DNA from 3 places in the Arthrobacter sp. 05T423 genome. Region 3 is predicted to be linked to each of the others. Evidence: riboswitches for the same ligand, from Rfam matches in the RefSeq annotation. Region 3 holds a riboswitch; each other region holds the start of a gene.

Region 1 (2,255 bases), on a different contig from region 3:
CACCGAGCACGTTGGGTGAGCCGCCCTCGTGGCGGGCGGGGCCGGTGGCCCAGCTGACGCCGTCGAGCCTGGCTTCACTGACCGCACCGCCGCCGGCGAGGTGCGGGGTGCCGGCGTCGAGCCAGTCAGGACGGCCGATCAGGACGCCGGCGCCGAAGGGGGCGTAGAGCTTGTGGCCGGAGAAGGCGAGGTAGTCGACGTCGTCTGCGGCGATGTTGACGCGGCGGTGCGGCGCGAGCTGGGCGGCGTCCACCACGATCCGGGCGCCGAATTCATGGGCCAGCGCAGCAAGGCGCCGGATCGGAAGGATTTCCCCGGTGACGTTGGAGGCGCCAGTCACAGCCAGGAGGCTGACATCGCCGTGCTCCAGTTCCGCCCGCAGGCTGCTGATGGTGGCTTCCAGCGTGTCCGAGGCCACCACGCTGCGGTGCGGCACGCCCTGCCACGGCAGCAGGTTGGCGTGGTGCTCGATGTCGAGGTAGAGCACTTCCCCCGTGTGGTGGTGGTCCTCCACCGGGAGGCAGCCGGCCAGGAGGTTGAGGGAGTCGGTGGTGTTCCGGGTGAAGATGACGGCGTCATCCGCGCGGCCGCCCACGAACTCCCGGACGATGTCGCGCGCGTTCTCGTACACGGACGTGCTGATCTGCGAGGCATAGCCGGCGCCGCGGTGCACGCTCGCGTAATACGGCAGGATCTCATTGAGGTATGCGGAAACAACCGACAGCGCAGGCGCGGAGGCGCCGTAGTCAAGGTTGGCGTAACGGATGTGGCCGCCCTGGATCAGCGGTGCCTGGATCTCCGCGCCGGTGACGGCGGCCAGGGGACGGCCGGCGGCCGCAAACCGGCCATCCAGCACGCCGGCGTCGGTGGTGGAAGAAATGATGGCAGTCGTCATGGGACCTCACTGAGAAAAGGACCCCGTGTGACGGGGATCCGCGCTTGCCGCGTCCGTTCCGGATCGGCCTGGTCGTCACCCGGGGCACCCCACCGCGAATGGAGGGTTGCCGGCCAGCTAACCGGGGTTTAGCGCTGGCACTCGTGACCTGTTACGAGACTAGGACATCCGGACGGGCGAAGAAAAAGGCGGTCCGGAATGTTAAGCGGATTATTACGTGGGCCAGATATTCGGCCTGCTGCCGAAGAAACGACGGCGGGCGCCACCAAAAGAGGGCGCCCGCCGTCGCAAAATTMAGCTGAGGGGCTTCGGAGCGGAAACTAAAGCAAGTCGTCCAGTTGCGGGTTGAGACGCTTGAGGACTTCAGAGTGCAGGATCGAGTTGGTAGCCAGTGCATTGCCGCCGAACGGGCCGTCCGTGCCCTCGAGGGAGGTGAAGCGGCCGCCTGCCTCCGTCACGATCGGCACCAGCGCCGCCATGTCGTACAGGTTCAGCTCCGGTTCGCAGGCGATATCCACCGCTCCTTCGGCCACCAGGCAGTAGGACCAGAAATCCCCGAAGGCGCGGGTGCGCCACACATCCTCGGTGAGCTGCAGGAACTCATCGAGGTTTCCGCGGTCCTTCCAGCCGCCGAGGCTGGAGTAGGACAGCGAGGCGTCGGCGAGGCTGGACACATTGGACACCTTGAGCCTCGTGGCGGCCGCTAGGGAACGGCCTGTGTAGGCGCCGGCGCCCTTGGCCGCCCACCAGCGCTTGCCCAGTGCCGGTGCGCTGACCACGCCCACGACGGGTTCGCCTTCGTCGACGAGGGCGATCAGCGTGGCCCAAACCGGAACGCCGCGAACAAAGTTCTTGGTGCCGTCGATGGGGTCGATGATCCAGCGGCGCGAACCGTGGCCGGAACTTCCGAACTCCTCGCCGAGCACGGCGTCGCGGGGGCGGGAGCGGGACAGCTGGCCGCGGATGGACTCCTCGGCGGCCTTGTCCGCATCGGTGACCGGCGTCAGATCTGGCTTCGTCTCGATCTGAAGGTCCAGCGCCTTGAACCGGCTCATGGTCTGGTCGTCCACGGAATCGGCCAGCACGTGGGCCAGACGCAGGTCATCGTTGTAGGTTGAAGCGGGTTGGGTCATGCTTCCAAACTACCCTCAAAGGCCGGTCGGGGCGGGGAGGTTCCGGCCGCGCTGCGGCCGTGGGCGCTAGCTGACGCTGCCGAGTTCCTTGGTTTCCTGGGCCTCCATGCGGGGGTCGGTGCCTAGCAGGCGGCGCAGGGACACGAGCCTGGCTGCTCCGGTGGGGCCGGCGTGCCCGGCTGCGACCCAGGCATCAACGCCGCAGTTGACGGCGGTGGCGTCGTGCT
Region 2 (2,255 bases), on a different contig from region 3:
GCGCAGTAAACGCGTCAGATGGTGACGGCGCCTGCTGTGGTTTCGAACGTGACGGAAAGGATGCCCGGTGTACCGTGCGGGGCTACCCAGTTCACGGCGACGTCCTCAAGCGGCCGTTCCACCGGCTCGCCGAGCCACTCGGTCACGCGCTCGGCAGAGCCCGCGATCGTGAGGCTGGACATCTTCACATTGCTGTCATAGGCATTGGACGGGTGCAGTTCCGGATCGCCCTCCCACTTCAGCATGTAAGGAACCTGCGGGTCCGCAATCAGGCCAAGGATGCCGATCTGCTTCCAGACAAGTTCGCGGCCGTCCGGGAACTTGCGGTTGCCGTTGACCGCCGAGCGGCCCAGGCGTTCCTCGAAGGGGGCGAGGTCGTCAACTTCGACGCACCAGCCCATCCAGCCGCCGCCCGCCGCGGACCGGGCCCGGACGGCCTGGCCGAACGGTGCCTTGTCCGACGCCGGGTGGTCCAGGACCTCAACAACCTCAAGGTACTTATGGCCGGCCAGCGGAATAATCATGTTCCGGGTTCCAAACCGGGGGTGCACCCCGCCCTTAACGGCTTCGACGCCGAGGGCGGAGGAGATACGTTCGGTGGTGGCCGCGAGGCCATCGTGTTCACAGGCGTAAGAGACGTGATCCATGCGCATGCCCTCATCTTGGCACTTTGTGACGGGGCTCTCAGCTAAGGCTCGCCTAACCTTGAGAAAAGTCCATACTTTGACGAAGTTCGTCACAAAGCTGTGCGCGTAACACTGCCATTCCTACACTGATCGCAGGTCATGAGTGCCAGCGAAGGAAGCCCCGGCTCGCTGGCCGGCAACCCTCCACCGCGGCGGGGTGCCCCGGGTGAAGACCTGGCTGCGCGGCGCCCGCCGTGCGGCAAGCGCGGGCCTGTGCAGGGACCAGCACATGCCCCTTCAGCAGAGGAGCCCCATGTCCAACGCATGGTCATTCGAAACCCGTCAGATCCACGCCGGCCAGACGCCGGACAGCGCCACCGGAGCCCGGTCGCTGCCGATCTACCAGACGACGTCGTTCGTCTTCCCCAGCGCAGAAAGCGCAGCGGACCGCTTCGCGCTCGCCGAGATCGCTCCCATCTACACCCGGATCGGCAACCCCACCCAGGACGCCGTTGAGCAGCGGATCGCCAGCCTGGAAGGCGGGCTTGCCGCACTGCTCCTGAGCTCCGGACAGGCCGCCGAAACATACGCCATCCTCAACATCGCCGAGGCCGGCGACCATGTGGTGGCCAGCCCCAGCCTCTACGGCGGCACGTACAACCTGCTGGCACACACGCTGAAGAAGTTCGGCGTATCCGTCACCTTCGTGGCCGACCCGGACAACCTGCAGCAGTGGCGCGATGCCGTGCAGCCGAACACCAAGCTCTTCTTCGCCGAGGTAGTGTCCAACCCCCGGCAGGACGTCCTGGACATCGAAGGCGTTGCCCGGACAGCCCACGACGCCGGCGTGCCGCTGATCGTGGACAACACTCTTTCCACGCCCTACCTCATCCGGCCGTTCGAGTGGGGCGCAGACATCGTGGTGCACTCGGCCACCAAGTACCTGGGCGGGCACGGAGCCGCCATTGCAGGTGTCATCGTGGATTCAGGAAACTTCGACTTCGGCACGGATCCCGGGCGCTTCCCGGGCTTCAACACGCCGGACCCCACGTACAACGGGCTCGTCTACGCCCGGGACCTCGGCGCGGGCGGAGCCCTGGGGGCCAATCTCTCCTACATCCTCAAGGCGCGAGTCCAGCTGCTGCGCGACCTGGGTTCCGCAGTGTCCCCGTTCAATGCCTTCCTCATCGCCCAGGGCCTGGAGACACTGAGCCTGCGGGTGGAGCGCCACGTGGCCAACGCAGAGGCGGTGGCCAGTTGGCTGGAAGCCCGCGACGACGTCGAGTCCGTGGCCTACGCCGGACTGCCGTCCAGCCCCTGGTACGAGCGTGGCCTTAAGTATGGCTCCAAGGGCACCGGCGCGGTGGTGGCGTTTACGGTGGCCGGCGGCGCCGAAGCCGGCAAGCGCTTTGTGGACGCCCTGGAGCTGCATTCCCACGTGGCGAACATCGGCGACGTCCGTTCCCTGGTCATCCACCCGGCGTCGACCACGCACAGCCAGCTGACTCCGGAACAGCAGAGCGTGGCCGGTGTTGCCCCTGGCCTGGTCCGGCTGTCCGTGGGCCTGGAGCACATCGACGACATCCTTGCCGACCTCGACGCCGGATTCCGCGCGGCCAAAGGCGTCTG
Region 3 (2,255 bases):
TGACGTCGTCGGCGTTCCGTCCGGCCGCGGCGGCCTCGGCGCGGATGGAGTCGCGGTAGGCCTTCATGCCGCCGGCACCGCGGGCCAGCGCAATCGCAACATCCGCGTTCGCCCCGGCGAAGGCCTTGCCCCGCGGGGATGCCCCGGCCTGCACCAGCACCGGTTCCTCCGGCAGCGGGGCCGTGTTCAGAGGTCCCCGGACCTTGAAGAACTCCCCGTCGTGGTGGATCGGCCGGACCTTGGTGTGGTCCGCGAAGACGCCTGCCCTGGTGTCCTCCAGGATGGCGTCCGGTTCCCAGCTGCGCCAAAGCTTCCGCACGACGCCTACGAACTCCTCGGCCTTCTCGTAGCGGAGGTCGTGCTCGATCTGCTGGTCCAGCCCGTAGTTCTGCGCGGCAAGGTCGCTGCCGGAGGTCACCACGTTCCAGCCCAGCTGTCCGTTGGAGAAGTGCTGCAGCGTGGCAAGCAGCCGGGCTGCGGTGAACGGCGGATAGAACGAGGCGCTGATGGTGGGCACAATGCCGAGGTGCTCCGTGGCGGACAGCAGGTACGGCACCAGGGCCAGCGGATCGTGCTTCGGGGCAAAGGATGCCTGCGCCAGCGAAACCTCCGCGCTGCCGCCGTAGGTGTCGGGGACGGTGAGCGAGTCCTCGATGATGAACAGGTCCAGCCCCGCCCGTTCAAACTCCCGGACCGCGTGCTGGTAAGGGGCGGGTTTCTTCCAGTCATAGCCGATTCCGTACCCGGGCGTCCCCCAGCCCTGGACCCCGAAGCCGTGGCCCACAAACCATCCAAAGTGCAGCATGGGAGTCACTGTATTCGCGGTCGAATCATTCACTGCGGCCTGGTTTCATCCGGCGTTACGGCGGTTCATCTCCCGTCATTATCCTCCCGGCCAACGGCTTTGTGACCGCAACGCGGGGTCACTTACGGCCGCTTCCGCACCCGGATTGGGCCGTAAGTGACCCCGCGTTGCCGTTTGGTGCGTTACGGAAGATGACGGCGGCGGCGGTGCGCGCCGCCGCCGTCAGTGCTACGTTTTCGGGGAGTAATGAGTACCGGCATTAAGCCCTGACTGGCCGGTCGGCAACCCTCCTTCCACGGCGGGGTGCCTCAGGTGAATACTCGGCATATCGACCACTTCGAGCTGCAAGCGTGAGAAAAGGAGATCCGTCGTGTCAGACGCCCCCGGCGTTGCAACGCTGCCGTCCCAGCAGGATAAACCTGAGGAAAAGCTGTCCTACCGCCTGATCACGGGGCCGGACGACCGCTCGTTCTGTGAGCGCATCTCCGCGGCCCTGGCCGAGGGGTACGTGCTGCACGGCAGCCCGGCCGCCACGTTCAACGGCACCAGCGTCATCGTGGCCCAGGCCGTCATCCTGCCGGACGCCGTCGCCAGCGCGGATGCCGCCGTCGCCACCGCCGTGGACCGGCTGGACTCCGACGAGGACCTCAGCGCAGAAGCCTACGAGGGCCACGCATGAGCTACGCCGGAGACCTCACCCCGCAGGACGCGTGGGCCAAGCTCGAAGAAGGCGCCGTCCTGGTTGATGTGCGCACCGAAGGCGAATGGGCGCACATCGGCATCCCGGACACTAAGGCAACCGACAACGACCCCCTGTTCATCCAGTGGACCTTTCCCGGCGGCATCCCCAACCCCGACTTCGTCGAGCAGCTGAAGCAGCAGGCTCCCGAGGACACCAAGGCGGAGCTGCTTTTCCTCTGCCGCTCCGGCCAGCGCTCCATCGCCGCCGCCATCGCCGCCACGCAGGCCGGTTTCACCGCCTACAACGTGCTCGAAGGCTTCGAGGGCGAACCCGACCGCTACGGCGAGCGCACCGTGAACGGCTGGAAGAACCGCGGACTGCCGACGAACCTGGGAAAGAACTAAGTTGACTTTTAATCACGACGCCGCCGGCTGGAGCCCCGATACCCAGGCCGTCCGCGGCGGACTTGACCGCACCAATTTCCAAGAGACCACCGAGCCGGTCTTCCTGAACTCCGGATTCGTCTACGAATCCGCCGCGGCCGCCGAGCGCGCCTTCACCGGCGAGGACGAACGCTTCGTTTACTCGCGCTACGGCAACCCCTCCGTGGCCACCTTCCAGGAACGGCTCCGCCTGCTCGAAGGCACCGAGGCATGTTTTGCGACGGCGTCCGGCATGTCCGCCGTGTTCACCGCCCTTGGCGCCCTGCTCGCGGCCGGGGACCGCGTGGTGGCCAGCCGTTCCCTGTTCGGCTCCTGTTTCGTGATC

The links. Region 3 has a riboswitch for S-adenosylmethionine ahead of AC1DFE_RS15520 (DUF1737 domain-containing protein). Riboswitches for the same ligand answer to the same signal wherever they lie in the genome.
Region 1: it holds a riboswitch for S-adenosylmethionine, as region 3 does, so the genes downstream of both, AC1DFE_RS01710 (aminotransferase class V-fold PLP-dependent enzyme) here and AC1DFE_RS15520 (DUF1737 domain-containing protein) in region 3, are expected to answer to the same signal.
Region 2: it holds a riboswitch for S-adenosylmethionine, as region 3 does, so the genes downstream of both, AC1DFE_RS06475 (bifunctional o-acetylhomoserine/o-acetylserine sulfhydrylase) here and AC1DFE_RS15520 (DUF1737 domain-containing protein) in region 3, are expected to answer to the same signal.

Annotation. Positions count from the first base shown of each region.
Region 1 is NZ_JBFTLC010000001.1:358,937-361,191, forward strand. It holds gene AC1DFE_RS01710 (aminotransferase class V-fold PLP-dependent enzyme) at 1-895, opposite strand, end outside; SAM riboswitch class IV at 931-1,044, opposite strand; gene hisN (histidinol-phosphatase) at 1,216-2,028, opposite strand; gene rsgA (ribosome small subunit-dependent GTPase A) at 2,095-2,255, opposite strand, start outside.
Region 2 is NZ_JBFTLC010000005.1:163,993-166,247, reverse strand. It holds gene AC1DFE_RS06480 (VOC family protein) at 15-653, opposite strand; SAM riboswitch class IV at 782-898, shown strand; gene AC1DFE_RS06475 (bifunctional o-acetylhomoserine/o-acetylserine sulfhydrylase) at 940-2,255, shown strand, end outside.
Region 3 is NZ_JBFTLC010000021.1:57,913-60,167, reverse strand. It holds gene AC1DFE_RS15525 (NtaA/DmoA family FMN-dependent monooxygenase) at 1-805, opposite strand, end outside; SAM riboswitch class IV at 1,048-1,162, shown strand; gene AC1DFE_RS15520 (DUF1737 domain-containing protein) at 1,176-1,484, shown strand; gene AC1DFE_RS15515 (rhodanese-like domain-containing protein) at 1,481-1,891, shown strand; gene AC1DFE_RS15510 (O-succinylhomoserine sulfhydrylase) at 1,893-2,255, shown strand, end outside.